One region of the Marinobacterium aestuariivivens genome, then DNA from elsewhere that is predicted to be linked to it. Evidence: riboswitches for the same ligand, from Rfam matches in the RefSeq annotation. Region 1 holds a riboswitch; each other region holds the start of a gene.

Region 1 (6,008 bases):
GCGAGCAAGGTGGTCAGGATCGCCTCAGTCATATTGGAGCTAGGCGCGAATTCAACTCCGAAGTGCGACACCCGCCTATGCGGCCTGAAGGTATTCTTGGAATACCACTTCAGGCTGCCTGAACCCGAGGCATTTGCGAGGCCTCAGGTTTAACTGTTTCTCCGCCTGCCGGACATCTTCGTCAGTGATCGTCCGCAGATCCGTACCCTTCGGGATGTACTGGCGCAGCAGGCCGTTAAAGTTCTCGTTCAGCCCTCGCTCCCATGACGAGTACGGATGGGCAAAGTAGACCCCCGTGTTCAGCGCCTCGGCGATGGCCTTGTGCTCAACGAACTCGGAGCCGTTATCCGCCGTGATCGTATGCACGTGTGCCGCATAGGGCTTGAGCATATCGATAATGGCATCCCGCACATCGGTGGCCCGTTTGGCTTCCACCTTGCGCACCAGATACATCCGGCTCTTGCGCTCTGCCAGGGTGACCAGGGCACCGCTCCCGTGCTTGCCCAAGACCGTATCGACTTCCCAGTCACCGAAGCGCTCCCGCGTGTCCACAATTGCCGGTCGCTCATCGATAGATCGAGGCTCCGGAATGACCGAGCGCTTGCTGTTGCTACCTCTGCGATACCGTTTATGGCCTTGGCGCAACGCCTTGTAAAGCTTGCCGCCACGTGCCTTGTCCGCCGTCACATGGCGGTAGATCCACTCGTGACTCACCGACATGCCGATACGTTTGCCGACGCCACTGATCTGTTCCGGGCTCCACCGCCAGGACAGCGTCAGTTCCACGTACATGACGGTCTGCTCTGGCACCCTGTACTTGCTTGCTCCGACCCGACGTGCGCAGGCTCTGGCATGCGCCTCCTCGGGCTGATACACCCCGTTATGACTGTTACGCTTCATCTCCCGGTAGACCGTGGAGCGATGGACGTCTACTACTGTGGCGATCGCTGCTGGCGAACATCCCTGCGCAAGGAGAGCCGATATCTGGTATCGTTTCCCCTCGGTCAACTGCTGATAGCTCATGGTGATACTGCTGCTTTCTTTGGCGAGATGAAGCGTACCACCTTCGGCAGTTGACCACCTCTCGCCGCTCAACCATGAGTGTCGCACTTATTATCTGAATTCCCGGGTGAACATTACCAATCGCGGGCGACGGCATAACCACACGGCTTGGCAACACAATAACGTCAGAAACAGGGGTTGTGTGTTAACCCACCCTGGGTTGCGAAAACAAAAGACTCTCGATGACAACACAGATCAGACCGGAATACTGAAAACTTGCTTCACCCAAATTTCTTCGAGAAAGATATTAACCTGGAGGGTTAATACATGAAGCAGGGATGCTTCATCATTGGCCGCAGGCCAATGCGAATCCCATAAAACCAGCGCGTCCGCGCACTTGCGCCTGTTTTTGTGGGGTGACAGGCAAAAAGGTAGAACCTATTTGCCTGCCAGGTTAATAACTTGATGAGGACGGTATGCGCGACTACTCCTCAAGGCCAAAAGCAGAAGCGTTGCTTCGAGAACAGGTCGGATATATGGCAGCAACCTGTCCCTGAAATCGAGATCTGACGACTTGCAAACGGGGAGGAGGCCATGTATGGATCGGGCAACTACCCCCTGCAACGAACTCAGGTAGTAGCGGCACGCTGCCTGATGCCACTTGGATGGAAACGGAAAAACCGGCATTTCAAGCAACTGTATTTATATTGCGACAGTGCTCTGTTATGCCAAATTCATCTAAGGACTTGTTAATTGGGTGCTATAGTGATTGTAAGCGCCGGGCAAGCGTGCCCGGTTTCAGAAGCGCAATCTCACAAAGATCCTCTCTCGACAAAGGCAAAACCCGAGTAATCGGGTGACGCAAAGCCACGGATCCGAATCGGTAAAATCGGATGGCCGGGTTACCGAAAGAGAGTGAACCTTCACGAGCCTGAGGCCCGAGGATCTTTCAAACAACTGTTTGGAGGTGTTGTGGACACAGGCTTGTTCTTTGAGTATCAATCGATACCGATAAGTCTCATTCAGTAGCTATCCTTGAATGCTGGAGATGATTGATTCAGCAAGTGGCAGCTATCTACGACCTTAATGTCGGGTGCGGTTAAACATCAGTCCGAAAGGGTGCAGGATTGTCCGTTGTCTTGCGGGCAAAGGGCAAACTGTTGTTCGTGAATTTGATTGCGTCTTAAGGGAGGTTTTTGCCATTAACGTCGTCCTTAATGGATGATGATTTGCCGATTATCTGTGCAGTAAGTCCGTCTTTGTGAAGTATTCGGGCTAAAAAGTGGCGTCTGGTTTTTAAAAAAATCGGATACCAAATCCTGAGTAGAAATGAGGAACTCTACCATGAAACTGAACAAATTTGCTTTTCTCCGTCGAGGCGTTGTATCGGCATTGGCCGTTGCGCTTGGCTTGACGTTCATTCCCAGTGCCTTTGCCGGCACGACCGCCACCCAGACCGTGACCTACGAGGTTCAGGCGATCAACGAGATTGGGGTCAGTGGCAATCCCGGCGCCCTGATCGTCAACGCCGCCACGGCGGGTTCCGCACCCGACGCGGTCACCGACACGTCCACCACCTGGGCGGTGACCACCAACGAGAGCACGAAGAAAATCACCGCCGCCATCAACACTGCTATGCCCAGCGGCCTGACGCTGACGGTAAACCTGGGTGCACCCACGGGGGCCACCTCCGCAGGAGCCGTGACCCTGGGCACCTCAGCCGCCGACGTGGTGACCAGCATCAGCACACTCAACGAGTCGAGCCTCGGGGTCACCTACCAGCTCTCTGCTACCTCGGCGGCGGGCGTCGTGGCCTCCGCCAACAAGACGGTCACCTTTACCATTGCCGACAGTATTTAAACGGTGACCAGCGGGCGGCTGTTCAAGCTGCCCGCCATTCCGCCCCGGGGCCTTCCGGGGCTAAACCCCAACTTCTTAGCCAGAACCCCAGGGTCCGGCCTTTCAGGAGCAGGATATGCGTTTAATCGGAGCGCTGCTGCTCATCACCTGTTCACTCTCACCGGCACAGGCGGCTGATGTCAGCGTGGTCGGCAATTGGTCCGAATTGATCGACAGCAACGATCTGACCGCAGGTGCAGGCAGCGACCTGCGCTCGCCAATCGAGAGCGGTTCCGCCCTGGCGACTGTTGACATCAGTGCCACCGGTGGCAGCAGCTGGGCTGTGAAGGTCTCGAAGAGCGATATCAATTGGCCGACGGGGGTCAGCATCGCCGTGCGGCGGACCTCGGACGGTACCGGGGCCGGTACCATCTCGGGCGGCACCGGCTACCTCATAGTGACCGGGACCGAGCAGACGCTCTTCAGTGGTTCCGGGGATCGCAGCGGCATTCAACTACAGCTCAAGACCGAGAACCTGTCGATTGGCGATGCGCCTGACACCTACGGTGCCACCTTAACCTATCGCGTCGAGTGATCGAGTCCTAAGGAGGACAGTGCCATGTACAAGTGTTTCATTAGCCTGGTCATGCTGGGCCTGTGCATGATGCCGGTACGCCTTTATGCCGGTATCACGATCGAAGGGACCCTAACCCATGAAAGGGTCGTTCAACCCGGCGACAGCTTCCGGGGAACGATCGCCATTCGCAATACCGGCGAGCGCGCGGCGGAAGTCAAGGTCTATCGGACCGATTACAGCTTTGCGGCCGACGGGCGCAACGATTATGGCCCTCCTGGCCGTCTTGTTCGCTCGAATGCTGACTGGCTGCACCTTGGCCGGGAGCACATTACCATTGCGTCCCGTAGCGTGGTGAATCTGAACTATGAAATGAGGGTGGCCGACGATGAAGCGCTGAACGGCACCTACTGGAGCATGGTGATGGTGGAGCCTGTCTCGGCGAGAGAGTCGACGCTCGCCCCCGGAAGGGCGAGGCTCGCGCCCAGCTTACGCCAGTAATGCGCTATGGCATCCAAATGGTGACCCATATTGGTGACAGCGGCAGCCGGGAGCTTGCTTTTGCCAATGCGCAACTCGTGAAAGCCAAAGGGCAGCGTCTATTCAAGCTGGATGTCCAGAATACCGGGGAGCGCTGGGTGAGGCCGCAGCTCTGGTTGGAACTGTTCGACCACAATGGCCAGCCGGTCGGGAAGTTCGGTGGGGAACAGAAACGTATCTATCCAGCCACCTCGGTGCGTTTCCAGTCCGATCTAAGCAAGGTTCCGGCCGGGCGCTACCGAATGCTCATCGTGGCCGACGGCGGCGGCAATGACCTTTTCGGTTCGCAGATAGACCTCAAGCTTGAGTGAAGCCATGAACGGGGTGTTCCCTGTCACCGGCAGACTGTTTTCAGTCCTGTGGCGGCTGCGTCTGGCGTGGCTCCTGCTGACGTTGCTGTTCCCGGTGCTGGCACATGCCCAGGCGCTCGGCCTCAAGGTCAGACCGGCGGACCGGGAAATAATCAGCGAAGCGCCGCGCCAGATTGTCACCGTTGCCTTCCAGGTGCATAACGGCACCGGCCGCGACGGCCAATTCGAGGCGCAGCCCGCGTTGCCGCCAGGGTGGCGGCTGATCACCCCGGAGTATCCTTTCGACCTAGCGGACGGCGAGACGCAGCTGCGTTTTATCAGTTTTTTTATTCCCGAAAATACCCGGGCCGGCGACTATGCCTTCACGTATAGCGTGAATAACAGGCAGCAGCCGGCCATAAGCGACACCTACAGCCTGCCGGTGCGGGTGCTGTCCCGCCTGAAATTCGACGCAAGTCCATTGGAGGTGCCCGGCTTCGTGATCGCCGGTGAATCCTATGGGATCAGTTTCCTGGTTCGCAACAGGGGCAACGTCGCAGTGACCTTGGGCTACGAGATTGGCAGCAGCCTCGGCCACCGCCTCAATCCCGAAACCGGCACTCTGACCCTGGAACCCTCCGAGTCGAAACCGGTGCGGGTGCGGGTCGAGAGCACTGGAGTCTCCGAGCTGACGCTGGATCTACTGAACTTCACCGCCTGGACCACCGACAAGACTATCACAGCCGATGCCACCGTCAGTGTCAGGCTGCTGCCCCGTATCACGGGGACCGAGCAGCGCTACAACAGCATCCGGTCCCTGTTCAGCCTGAAGGCAGTGACGGAGGAGAGGGGCGACAGGCGTCGTTCGGGCTGGCAGGCCGAGATGAGCGGAGGCGGCGCCATCGACGAAGCTGGCGAGAAACGTATCGATTACCTTCTACGAGGACCAGATCTGAGAAATGAATCGGTCCTCGGCACCCTGGACGAATATCGCTTCGAATACAGGGATCCGCGTCTGGGGCTGTCGCTGGGCGACCGGGTCTATGCACTCTCCCCGTTGTCCGAGCGCGGCCGCTATGGGCGTGGCGCCGAGATAAGCTATCGCACCGATCGGTGGCAGTTGGTGTCCTATAGCATGGCGGACAGGTTCAACGGCGATCCCAGCACGCAAAACGCCGTCAGGGCAGGGTATGCGTTCAATCCCGGCAAGCGGATGGACATCCATTTCCTTGACAAAGAGGGGGAAAACCCGGGTGATATCTGGAGCCTGCGCAGCCGAATGGAATGGCGTCCCGGTCGCGCCACGGACTTGGAGGTTGCTCAGAGCCGCGCGGACTCGGAACGCGGCGGGGCCTACCGGGGCCGTATTGATGACAGCAGTCACCCCTTCCGCTACCAACTGACGCTGCTGCACGCCGACCCCGAATACCGGGGCTATTACCGGGATCAGGAGTTTGCCTTTTTCGGTTTCGATTATCCGCTTGACGACAAGTGGTCGTTGAATGGGACCTATCGGTTCCAGCGCGACAATCTGAATGTCGATCCAGAGCGGGTGGCCCCGGTCGAACGGCAAGCGATACTGGGTGCCGACTATCGCCTGTCCTCGCAGACCAGGATCGGCATCGACTATCGCCAGTTTGTGAAACATGACCGGCGCCCGGAGCCGGAATTCGATGCTGGCAATGACGCCCTGGGCCTGACGGTCAGTCGTCGGCTCGAAGCACTGAGCCTGCTGGGTGTCGCCCGATGGGGCGAAACCGAAG
Region 2 (6,008 bases), on a different contig from region 1:
CGCAGGACTGGAACAGCGGCTTCGTGGTCTGATCGGCGGCGCCGTTGTAACCGTCCGGCACACCGGTTTCACTGACCGTATAGCTGATATCGCCCAAAGAGGCATCCTTCAGCGGCAAGCCGTCGACGCAGTGGTAACCATCCGGGCCTTCGGTCAACGCAATGTTCAGCGGCGGAATATTCGCATCCGCGACACTGGTGGCCGTGATTTCCATGGTAGCGCCGGCCAGCACCGCACCGTTTTCATCGGTCTTCTTGACCAGGATGGAGCCCAGACGCCAGTTCCTGAAGGTATAGGTCAGGTCCGGATCCGCGCCCGGCACGAAACTGAAGCACTGCGGGCCCGCGGCGATGTAGTTGTCCAGCACCGTGGTTTCCACCAGACAGTAATTGCCTGCATGCACGGTTTCGAAGGTACATTCGCCGTTGGCGTCCGTGACGCAGCTGGCATCGAAAACCGTGGTATCGACAAGCGGATCGTACTGAAGATCCCCGTCGTCCCGGAACAGCGTGAAGGCTATCCCGCTGTGCGCCGCGCCGGTATCGTCCAGTTTGATCAGCTTGAAATTGGCAGAGGTGTTCTCGAACGTCAGGTCGGGTGAGCCGGTACTGCGTTCAGCACAGGTTTCGAATACCGCAGATGTCAATGCGTCGGAAGCGCCGATATAGCCATCAGGAACCGTGGTTTCACTGACCGTATAGCTGATCTCGGCCAGCGACGCATCTTTCAGCGGCAAGTCATCCGCACAGTGATATCCACTGGTCCCCTCGATCATCGTAACAGGCTGCGTGGGCACGTCGGCATCATCGGGATCGGCATCTATGATCTTGAATACTGCACCGGACAGCGCCGCTCCGTCCTGATCGACTTTTTCACCAGGACAGACCCAAGCCGACGGTCGATAAAGTCCACCGTCAGTATGGGAATCGCGGGGCCGACCGTGAAGCACTCGGGATCGGCCGGAAGATAGTGATCCGGATGGTCCGTTTCAACCGCACAGTAATCACCCTCGAATATCAAGGTAAAGGAGCATTCACCGTTTGCAGCCGTCGTACAGGTCAATGGCGCATTATCACTGTCCAGAACGGCAGTGTCTCCAGCGTCAAACTCGCCTTTAGGCGCATTGTCCTTGTAAAGCGTAAACTCGGCTCCCGGCAGCAGCTCACCCGCATCATCCTTTTTCCTGATCTTTACCCCGGCACAATTACTGACAGTCATAGCCAATGGCGGGATAAAGTCCTTGAGGGCGGCATTGAAGGAATCGGATGAACGGCTTTTCAAATAGGCGCTGCCAAAAGTGACGCATTCCCCGGCCCCCACCACCTTGGTCAGGTTAATCGAAGCCTCCCCGAAGGTACGGGCACTTAGCCCCATTCCCTCATCGAGGCCATCTGCCTCTCCGTGTGGAATTGCAACCTTGTTGATGGATCCGGTGGCAAGGCCTTCGCTGGAAAGATTGGTGCGAGCCCCCCAACAGGGGTAACTTTTCAGCACCTCGCACACCTGACTGGCTGGAACACCACCGGAGCTTTCCTCGGTTTCCCAAAAAGAGATGAACAGTTCCGGTCGGGTTCCCCGTTTGCCAGGTCGTACTGGATCAGCATGTCCTTCGCCGTGCGTACCGGTGTTACGCCGTTAGCCGAAAGCACATCCGACTGGTTGAATTCGAAATCCATATTCGTGGTGCCCGAAGGGTCCTGTACCCGTGTCCAGAACATATGGATAAAGGTGTCCGTAAGGCCTTCTTCGGTAAAGATACCGAACTTCTTCAGATCGCTTTTGTTGGGCGGAACGCCCCCGCAACGACGGTCGGTATCGGGTCGTCTTCATCGGTACCCTATCCAAAAGCGGTATCGTCATTTTTATTCCCGATAATGATATTCTCGTCAGGCTTCCAGTCCACACCACTGGTAAGCGCTCCGCTGGCATCAGCCCAGTCGATCATGTCCAGGTCATCCAGTCTGATATTCGCGCCGGGCTCTTCGTCACCGGGCATGCCCGGATCCTCGATCTCGAAATCGCTACCATCAAGGCTGACCAGAGGGTGGGTCGCCCACGCAGGCAGCGCGAATAACCCAAGGCTCAGGAAAGCACCGCACAGGTACGCTCTCAGTGCTTGCCGATTGTTGTGCAAATGCATCGTATTCCCCTCCCGAATTCACCTGAAAAATCTATGTATGTGCCATCAAAAAAAGGCCTGGGTACCTGGCTCCTGTAGTGCACTCTCCTGCCTGTCATCGCGATTCCCCTCGTTGTCCAGCCCGTAGTCACCTCAACCGTTTGTCTCAGGACCTGCTCGATGTCTCCAGCAATACAAACTGTCGGAGGTCCCTGTCGGGGACTGAATGCTGGATCTCGACAGAACGCCTGAGGTTGACAGGCATGCAAGCAACGCCTGGACCAACTCCATAAGCGACTGACCCATAAGGAATTTATTTGAAAAAAAGGAAGCCGGGAAGAAACTGTTAACCTATTGATACAGGCTGATTCTGAAGTGACACTAAATAGATGATTTACATAAAGGAAACACTAGGGGGGTAAACTGTCACTAATTTGATACAGTTATCTGAATGTATCGGCTTGACATTGCCAGGATACTGTCCATATTCCTTGCACAGTCGATAATCCGGCTCCCGCGTCCAGATCATCAACAGAAAACGGACTGGCTTCTGTTCAAGAACTGTATCGTAAAGTTAACGATATATTTGTAATAAACTATAGCCGTCTCCTTTTGGCAACAACTTGTTAGCGCTCTGTTCACATAAGTAACAGAAGCCTCTTGCCATATTCCACTTCTGTATAAATGACATCCAGATTGACATGTTATAGTTCGTTTACAGTCAACAGGACATAGCGTTTGTGTTGAACAGAAACTGGTCCAATTATGAAACAGTGACCAGCGGACCTCCGAATACGGAGCCGAACAGGGAAATTGGTGACAGCCGTCGCTAAAGCATCTGGATGCAATACGCGGATTACGGTCCGCTACACAGATTGTTAACAGACAAGATCCTCTCCCGACAAAGGCAAAGCCCGAGCAACTGGGTGGCGCAAAGTTACGGGTCCTCGAGCACGCTCACGGGCGTATCCGAGGATCGCCGGACCGCCGAAGGAGAGTTACCCTCATCACGGACAGGCCGCTAGAGGATCTTTGCTGAATTTTAATTTCAGGAGAGACCCAATGCGCCTATCCAGGCTTCTGCTCGCGCAGCCAAGGGCTACCAGACCCGATGCTTCCCGTCACTGCTTCAACACCACTTCAGGCTGCAACGATGCGAACCTGAAAAGCCGTTTCGTCAATGTCAAGCGCGACCGTCAGCGCCCGCTCGGCACGGCCTTGGCCATAGCGGCCGCCACACTGATGCTCGGCAACCCGGCACTCGCGGGCAAACCCACCACCAAGGGCGGGGGTTCCGGTAAAGACAGTACGGCAACATCGACCTATTCGCCGCTCGCACTGACGGTCGAAGACTACTACTTCCGCTACGGCCCCCGGGAGGACAACTGCCTGGGCGAGGACGACGAACTGGCCTGGAAAGCGATCGGCGGATTAAAGCCAGGTGAAAGCTTTACTTTTACACCGCAATATCCCGGCTGTGTGAATCATGCGGCTGCCGTCACCGTTAATCTGTCATGGGACGGATCTGAACTCGCACTTTCAAGCGTGGTGCCCGATCAGGACATGTATAGCGCAGACCCGAGCCAGAAAGGAAAAGAGATCATTGCCGCCTCAAATGCCGGCATGGCGCAGCTATGCATGTTTCCGAGATACAACTCCGGCGACGCGCTCTATACAGTTAAGGTAACAAACGTTGGCAGTACCACTGCGACCAATATCGTACTTGACGGTCGTAGCGATAACGACTGGGCAATCAATTTCTACAATCGCTGCATGAATGCCGATGCCGACAGCGATGGCTGGAATGACAGCCTGGAACACTCCATGGCTACGCTGCTGTATTCGGTCGGCTATGTTGATGGCGTTTACCAGCCCTACATCCTGTGGGGCAGCAACTACCTCAAAGCAAGGGTCGACAACAGTGCTGCCGACGACGAAATCGACAGCTCTCCGGTTGACTTCAACGACGACGGAGTTGTAAACAATCTCGATGTCGAAGAGATCGGCTGGTATATCGGTGAAGGCAACGGCATCCCCCAGAGTCAGATCAGCCCGAACCCCAGCGATCCCGGCTATCTCTGGACCAACTCCCGGGAATGGCGTCGGTATGACGTGGATGGCGATGGTTATGTCGGCCAGTCCGATATCGATATCGTCTCGTCGCTGGTTGGGCGCGCTTTGCCAATGACCGAGGATATCATTGCGCCAACAGGACGGGTAATGGAACCGGAAGGCGGCAGCATAGCCAAAGGCTCCTACTATCAGATAAAGGGCCATGTCTGGGACAACGCCGCTGTGACAAAGGTCGAGTACCTTGTGGATGGCCGGATTCAGTGCACTGCCACCGATCCGGTTCCCAGCTTCGGCTTTACATCACCCTTTCATTACTGCTGGTGGGATGTCCCCAAGCGGGGGGCTCTATGAACTTGCGATCAGAGTCTATGATGCGGCGGGAAATATGACAACCAGTGAGGGCCTCCTCGTCTCGGCCAACTGAGAAGTAACTGATATACAGATAGGAAAGGGCGGGATCATGATCCCGCCCTTTTCATTACAGACGACCGGTAAGAATGCGCTTACGGGTCAACTACAATGGTGCAGGTATAGGTCGCCTGCGTCTCGAAGTTGAGCTCGCTGGAAGCCTGGCTGTCACCATCGAACAGATCGACTTCAGCGATAACAGTACCGACACCCTCGCCAGTACAGGTCACAGTCGCTTTGGTTGCACCATGGCCATCCATCGGCAAGGATTCATAGCTGATGGTGAATTTTCCGAGCGGAGTATTGTGGAAGCTTACTGTCTCCTCATTCCCACTTCCACAAACCGCATCGTTATCAATCTCGACGTTCTTCGCAGACTCACCTTCGTAGCCCACTGGCGTCACTTCGTCAACGCTAAAGATTTCGCCGAACTCCAGTTCATCCAAACAGGCTTCGCCATTGGCATCGGTCACTACAGAGCCGACAACACCCTCCGCATTAGAGATGTTAAAGGTCACACCCGGGTGCGGTACCGGGTTCAATTCGGAATTGATATCCTTGGTCGTTTTGGTGATTTTGATCGCCCCGGGCTTGCGCTCGTTCACGAAAATCAGATCGACATCGGCGTCGTCAATCGGTTCGACAGTGCGGTTAGCACAGGTATCGAATTCCGCAGAAGTCTCTGCGTCCGATGCACCGAAGTAACCTGGGGGTATCATAGTTTCACTCACCGTGTAGCTGATTACAGTACCTAATGCGTCTCTGATTGGCAGACCATCGACACAGTGGAAACCTGTCGGAGCTTCCGTCAGCGTTACCGGCAACGTTGGAACATCGTCATCAGCAGGATTGGCGGCGATAACCTTGAACTCAGCGCCGTCAAGTGCAGCCCCATCCTCATCTGCTTTTTTCACCAAAATGGAGCCCAGTTGCCTGTCCGTGAACATTAAGGTCAGCACCGGCACCGATGGATCGACCTCGAAACATTGGGGATCAGCCGGAATATGGTTGGCTGGTACCCCTGTTTCGTCCAGGCAATAGAGGCCGGCGAGAATATCATTGATTTGGCACTCGCCATCCAAGGGTATACCCGTAGTACAGGCCACAGGATCACCGCCCCCGTCCAGAACCACGGAGTCTTCTTCACCAAAGGTTCCGACCGGTTCGTTATCCTGATACAACGTAAAGGTTGCACCGTTCAACAAACTACCATTATCGTCTTTCTTGACGACTTTGACGGCTGCACAGTTTGTAATACTGGTCGCTACAGGTGGTATAAAGTCCTTCAACGCCGCGGTAAAGGAGTCGGACGAGCGGCTTTTCAGATAGACACTACCGAAGGTAATACATTCTTCAGCGCCGACAATTCCGGTCAGGTTGAACTGTGCTTCACCAAAGGTACGTTCAT
Region 3 (6,008 bases), on a different contig from region 1:
CTGCCCACGGCACAGCACAGCGACCACTATCCACTGCAACAGCTGATACGGGAGCTGCTGGCGCTGCTGCTGCTGCAGCCGGTCGAGCGCGGCCGGCTCGGAGCCGCCGTCGATGACTATCAACGCCGCTTCGGACCCTTGCCGGGACTGCCCGAACTGGCGGGACTGGCCACCGACGGACAGACACCGGGAGCGGAGTCCCCGTCACAGCATGCCGCCCTGGAAACACTGCTGAACCAGCTCAGCCCCTCGGCGCCCTTGCTGATCACCATCGAGGACATACACTGGGCCGATGCCGCCACCATGGCCGCCCTGACGGCACTGGCCCGGGCGGGCGCCGGCTGTCCGCTGCTGCTGGTGCTGACCAGCCGCTTCGAAGGCCACCCGTTCAGTCCGCATTGGCGTTCCAGTCTCGGCGAGCTGCCCCTGCTGACCCTGGATCTGACGCCGCTGCGGACGGACGACACGCAGCAGCTGATCCGGGCCCTGGGCCTCGATCCCGACAGCGAGATGGCGCAGCGCTGCCAGCAACGCGCCGGAGGCAATCCCCTGTTCCTCGAGCAATTGCTCTGTTTCGGCGAAGGGCAGACCGGCAGCGAGCTGCCGCTGCGCATCGCCAGCCTGGTCGCCGCACGCGTCGACAGTCTCGACGCACCCGCGCGACGCCTGGTCCGGCTGGCGGCGGTCCTCGGCCAGCAGTTCGGCAGCGAGGACCTGCTGACACTGGGCGATGCCGAACCGGCACTGATCGAGCGGCTGATACAACAGCGTCTGCTGCGCCTGCGCGACGGGCAGTTGCAGTTCGCCCATGCACTGTTGCAGGAGAGCCTCTACGCCCAGCTCGGCCGCCAGGAGCGGCAGGAAGCCCACTACCGTGCGGCACGTTTCTATGCCGGCCGCTCGCGGGTGCGCGAAGCCGAACACCTGATCCATGCCGGCGACGCACAGGCGGTACCCCGTACCCTCGAGGCGATCGCCCAACTGCTCGAACACCAGCATCCGCAGCGCGCGCTCTGGTTTTGCGAACAGGTACTGCCGCTGGCTGTCGACGAAGAACGCTGGGCACTGCACCAGCAGCAGGCAGAAGCCCTGACCCGGCTGGGTCGGATAGACGAGGCGATCGCGGCCTTCGACCAGGCGATCAGCCTCAGCGACGAACCGGCGCGCCAGGTCGACAGCTGGCTCGGCATCGCCAATGCACAGACCATCCAGGACCAGTTCGACGAGGCGCTGCAGTCGCTCGACCACGCAGCCCGCCTGAGCGATGGCCTGTCGTGCCAGCAGCAGGCGCGCCTGCATATTACCCGCGGCCGCATTCTGTTTACCCTGGGCCGGCAGGAGGACTGCCTTGACGCCAGCCTGCGGGCTCAGGAGCAGGCCCGCCGCTGCGATGATCCGCGCTGGCGCGTGCGGGCACTCAGTGGCGTCGGCGACGGCTATTACATGCTGGGACAGATGGGCCAGGCCTGCGACCACTTCCGTCGGGCCATCGAAGAAGCGCTGACCCGGGACCTGCTCAGCGAAGCGGTCAACAACTACGCGATGGTCGCCACCTGCCAGCTGTACCAGCTCGACACCGGGGCCGCGCTGCAGAGCCTGGCCACCGCCGAGCGGCTGTCGAAGCGCCGTCCGGAGCCCCGCTCCGGCATGTTGCTGCTGAGCCTGCAGGGACTGCTGCACCACTTCGCACGGCGCGACCGCGGAGCCGCCAGGGACTGCTTCAGTGCCAGCCTGCACCTGGCCCGGCAGCTCGGCGCCCGCCGTTTTATCGTCGACGGCCATGCACAACTGGCCTACATGGCGCAACAGGAGGGCGACCGGTCCGGTTTCGAGCAGCATATCGCGGCCGCCGACGCCAGCCTCGAACCCGGCGCCCGCCACTTCGTACAGCCCTGGTTGCGCGCCATAGAGGCCATGGGCCAGACCGATGCCGCGACGCGGCACGAGCGAATGGCCCAGGCGCTGGCGCTGCTGACACCGGAATGCCTGCCCCACTGCCACCTGCATGTGCATCAGCTGCAGATCGACCTCGCCCTGGCCGACCAGGATCTGGCGGCACTGCGCGAGGGCTGCGATGCCCTGCTCGCCTATGCCCGCGGCCGGGACCTGCGCTGGGCGCATTTCTACGCCGACCGCGCCCTGGCGCTGGCCGAGGGCCGGATCGACGCCGGCCGGCTCGAACAGGAGCTGCGCCAGACCGGCCTGCTGCATTGCCTGAGCTGGCTGCGGTAGCGTTTTACCGCTGCCGGGTTCCCGGATTGCCTGCAAGCGCCCCCGCCCGTACATTGAAGGCCCGACTTCTCCCGATTGACGCTGGATTGACGCCGCGCCGCACCGCACCTTGACGCCAGCCCGTCAGACTGCATGCAAACGGGAGGCTGACCATGACGAATTCACGAACGCTGCGCCACGAGCTGGCGCGAACCCTGGCCATTGCGGCCCCGCTGACCCTGGCGTCACTGCTGTCGATGGGCATCGCCATTACCGATGTGCTCATGATGGCCTGGCTCGGCACCGCGGAACTCGCGGCCGGCGCCGCCGTCAGCGACTTCTATTCGATCGTTTTCTATCTTGGCGGCGGCGTTATCGGCGCCCTTTCTGCACTGCTGGCCGAATGCCGGGGCGCTGGCCGGGAGCGGGAAGTGGCGGGCTGGATCGGCCAGAGCTTCCAGCTGGCCCTGCTGCTGACCCTGCCCTGCGCCCTGTTGATCAGCCTGTCACCGCGATTGCTGGCGCAGATCGGAGCGGAGCCCGCCATCGTCGATGCCGCCTCCGATTATGCGCCGATGATGGCGCTGACCTGCGCCCTGCTACTGCTGGTCCGCGTCTGGCACCAGTGTTTCGCTGCCTGGGAACAGACCCGGGTCATCCTGGGCGGAATGCTGCTCAGCCTACCGCTCAATGCCCTGGGCAACTACGGACTGATGTACGGACGCTGGGGCCTGCCGGAAATGGGGTTGGCCGGCATCGGTCTGTCGTCCGCACTCTGCGCCGCCGTCCTGCTGGTCTGGCTCAGCCTGATGGCCCACCGGGCCAGCTGGTATCGCCCCGTCGGCCGGGCACTGCTGCAGGTGCACCGGGCGCGTTTGCAAAAACTGCTGCGTCTGGGGCTGCCGATCGGCATGACCAGTCTGGGCGAAACCGGCATCTTCCTGCTGGCGACGCTGCTGATCGCCGGCTTCGGCATCGACCAGCTTGCGGCCCATACCCTGACGCTGCGCCTGGCCGGTGTGCTCTATGCCGTTCCGCTGGGTTTGGCGCAGGCGGCCACGGTCAGGGCCGGACTGGCCCTTGGCGCGGGCGACTCCGGCCGGATGCACCGGGTGCTGAGGGTCCAGCTGTGGCTGGCGCTGCTCTGGGGTCTGCCGCTGGCGCTGCTGCTGGCCGGCGGGCGGGAATCCCTGATTATCTGGCTGCTGCCGCAGGCCGAACGCGGGCTGCCGCTGTTCGAAATTGCCGCAGCGCTGCTGTTGCTGCTGGCCGTAGCGCAGCCGGCGGACAGCCTGGCCACCCAGACGACCGGTTATCTGCGCGGCTTGCAGGATACCCAGAGGCCGATGCAGCTGATCCTGGTAAGCCACTGGCTGCTGGCGTTTCCGCTGGCACTTCTGCTCGGCTACGGCGCCGGACTCGGTGCCATCGGCATCTGGCTCGGCCTGGGTACCGGTATCCTGCTGGCCAGCACAGCCCTGCTGTTGCGACTGCGTCAGCAGTTGAAACGCCCCTGGGTGGGGACGACCCTCGCGGCGCGATAGCGGTATCGGTCCGTACCTTATCCGGATATCGATAATTTAGGCAATATTCCCAAGGCATAACGCAACTGCGGAACCTAAGCTTAGAGGGCATCTTGGATACTGAAAGGGCACGATCAGCGAGTTGTCGATCACGCAAAGCCACGGGTTCCGTCTCGGAATAGCCGGGTTGCCACACACAGGTGTGACAACGGGAAGGAGTTCTCCCCGCTTGCAGACATTTCGGCCGCCCGCTTTCAGCTCTGCCAGCCCGATGCTCCTCCCGCTGCAGCGATTCCGGCATCACCGGTTGCGACACAGACGGAGGAAACAACCATGCTGTCACGCAAAGCGGACCCGATCAGCGACGAGCGCTGCCCCGTACTGCTGGTATCGGGCCATGGCTGGCGTCCGGGGCCGGCACTGGCCCGGCAACTGAACCGGGAATACCGGGTGGAGATTGCCGACCAGTCGGCACTGCCGCGACTGCTGCAGCAGTTGGCACGGATCGACGGTCCCTGCCACCTGATCGGGCACGCCCACGGCAGCGTTCCGGCATTGCAGGCCGCACTGGCCCGCCCGCAACAACTGCTGTCGCTGACCCTGGTGAATCCCGCCGCCTTCAGCCTGCTGCGCCAGCTCCACGACTGGGAAAGCTGGGAGGCCGCAAGCCGGTTCGCAAGCCATGTCATCGCGTTGCACGCCGCCGGCGCCACGGCGCTCGCTGCCAGGTCTTCGTCCAGTTCTGGTTCGGGCGCGTCATCTGGTGGCTGCTGGGACCGAAGCAGAAAAGCCAGCTGCTGCGCCGGCTGCCAGGCATCGTCGATGAACTCGCCGACCTTTACCGCAATGCCTTGCACCCCCATGACCTGCTGTCACTGCCCATGCCTGTGCACCTTGTCTGCAATCGTCAGACACCGCAGCCTTCTCGCCGCCTGGCCGAACAGATGCAAACGCTGATTCCCGTCGCCACCCTGAGCCTGATCGATCGGGGCAACCAGGGTGTCGACTCGAACGGCGCCACGCGGATCCGCGACGGCATCGTCACCGGCTCGCGCGCCAGGATAGCGGCAGCAAACCCGCCCTTGCGGTGAATGCGGAGCATTCGGCCTGGAGCGACGTCACCTGACAGATTCAACCCTTTCGGTACTGAAAAGCCTGCGAAGTGCGGCCAAATGCCGACAAAGATTGCCTTGAACCCGAGGGCGTCTTATCCTTGTCGGTTTTCCCGACAGAACCGTCTCTGCAATCGGGCGGGTTCAGGTTCCGGGCTCCCGGCAACCCGCCCGATCGATCCTTAGAATCTCCTGACAGGACAAGGTAATGAGTGCAAAAGTCGCCATAGTGATGGGCTCCCGTTCCGACTGGCCCACCATGAAAGAGGCTGCCGACATTCTCGACACCCTCGGTGTGTCGTACCACGCCGAGGTGGTCTCGGCTCATCGCACCCCGGACAAGATGTTCAGTTTCGCCGAGGAAGCGGCCGAGCGCGGCTTCGAGGTGATCATCGCCGGCGCCGGCGGCGCCGCCCACCTGCCCGGCATGATCAGCAGCAAGACCCTGGTACCGGTGCTGGGCGTACCGGTTCAGAGCAAGGCACTGAGTGGCCTCGACAGCCTCTATTCCATCGTCCAAATGCCCCGCGGCGTGACCGTCGGCACCCTGGCGATCGGCGGCGCCGGCGCTTTCAATGCCGGTCTGATGGCGGCGCAGATCCTGGCTACCCGCGATGAGGCGCTGCGCGAGCGGCTGCAGCAGTGGCGCAGTGCCCAGTCCCAGGCCGTCCTGGACAACCCGGACCCGAGGAGCTGAAGCATGCTGCCACGTATTGCCGTCATCGGTAACGGCCAGCTCGGCCGGATGCTGAAACAGGCCGGCGCACCGATGGGACTCGAGGTCCTGCCCTGCGACCCGTCGCTGGAAGAGCCGGTGGCGCTGAACCCGGACGATGTGGTGACCGTCGAACAGGAACTCTGGCCCGACACGCCGCGCAGCCGGCTGCTGACGGCCCATCCCGGCTTTCTCAATGCCCGCGCCACCGAAGTGATCCGCGACCGCCTGAGCGAGAAGAGCCTGCTCGACCACCTCAAGGTCGGCACTGCCCCCTGGTGCAATATCACCCCAGACCACACCACCGAACACCTGGCGCTGGTCGGCGACAGGCTGGTCATCAAGCGTCGCCAGGGCGGTTACGACGGCCGCGGCCAGTGGCGCTGGAAGCAGGGCGAGCCGGCTCTGGACGAGTGGCTGGGCGAATGCATCGCCGAGAAAATGATT

The links. A riboswitch is a leader RNA that binds a small molecule or an ion and turns the genes downstream of it on or off. The one in region 1 is predicted to bind cyclic di-GMP.
Region 2: linked by a shared signal. The riboswitch ahead of ACFQDL_RS03195 (dockerin type I domain-containing protein) and the one ahead of ACFQDL_RS31680 (hypothetical protein) in region 1 are both predicted to bind cyclic di-GMP.
Region 3: linked by a shared signal. The riboswitch ahead of ACFQDL_RS10960 (alpha/beta fold hydrolase) and the one ahead of ACFQDL_RS31680 (hypothetical protein) in region 1 are both predicted to bind cyclic di-GMP.

What each region holds. Positions count from the first base shown of each region.
Region 1 is NZ_JBHSWE010000002.1:191,609-197,616, forward strand. It holds gene ACFQDL_RS31675 (IS30 family transposase) at 76-1,023, opposite strand; cyclic di-GMP riboswitch class I at 1,829-1,912, shown strand; gene ACFQDL_RS31680 (hypothetical protein) at 2,347-2,862, shown strand; gene ACFQDL_RS31685 (hypothetical protein) at 2,978-3,436, shown strand; gene ACFQDL_RS31690 (hypothetical protein) at 3,461-3,916, shown strand; gene ACFQDL_RS31695 (hypothetical protein) at 3,916-4,266, shown strand; gene ACFQDL_RS31700 (hypothetical protein) at 4,259-6,008, shown strand, end outside.
Region 2 is NZ_JBHSWE010000001.1:617,195-623,202, forward strand. It holds gene ACFQDL_RS03180 (MSCRAMM family protein) at 1-775, opposite strand, end outside; gene ACFQDL_RS03185 (prealbumin-like fold domain-containing protein) at 820-1,494, opposite strand; gene ACFQDL_RS03190 (hypothetical protein) at 1,838-2,140, opposite strand; cyclic di-GMP riboswitch class I at 3,016-3,111, shown strand; gene ACFQDL_RS03195 (dockerin type I domain-containing protein) at 3,182-4,543, shown strand; gene ACFQDL_RS03200 (MSCRAMM family protein) at 4,696-6,008, opposite strand, start outside.
Region 3 is NZ_JBHSWE010000001.1:2,098,963-2,104,970, forward strand. It holds gene ACFQDL_RS10945 (AAA family ATPase) at 1-46, shown strand, start outside; gene ACFQDL_RS10950 (AAA family ATPase) at 1-2,232, shown strand, start outside; gene ACFQDL_RS10955 (MATE family efflux transporter) at 2,385-3,755, shown strand; cyclic di-GMP riboswitch class I at 3,852-3,929, shown strand; gene ACFQDL_RS10960 (alpha/beta fold hydrolase) at 4,068-4,691, shown strand; gene ACFQDL_RS10965 (hypothetical protein) at 4,679-4,825, shown strand; gene purE (5-(carboxyamino)imidazole ribonucleotide mutase) at 5,055-5,543, shown strand; gene ACFQDL_RS10975 (ATP-grasp domain-containing protein) at 5,547-6,008, shown strand, end outside.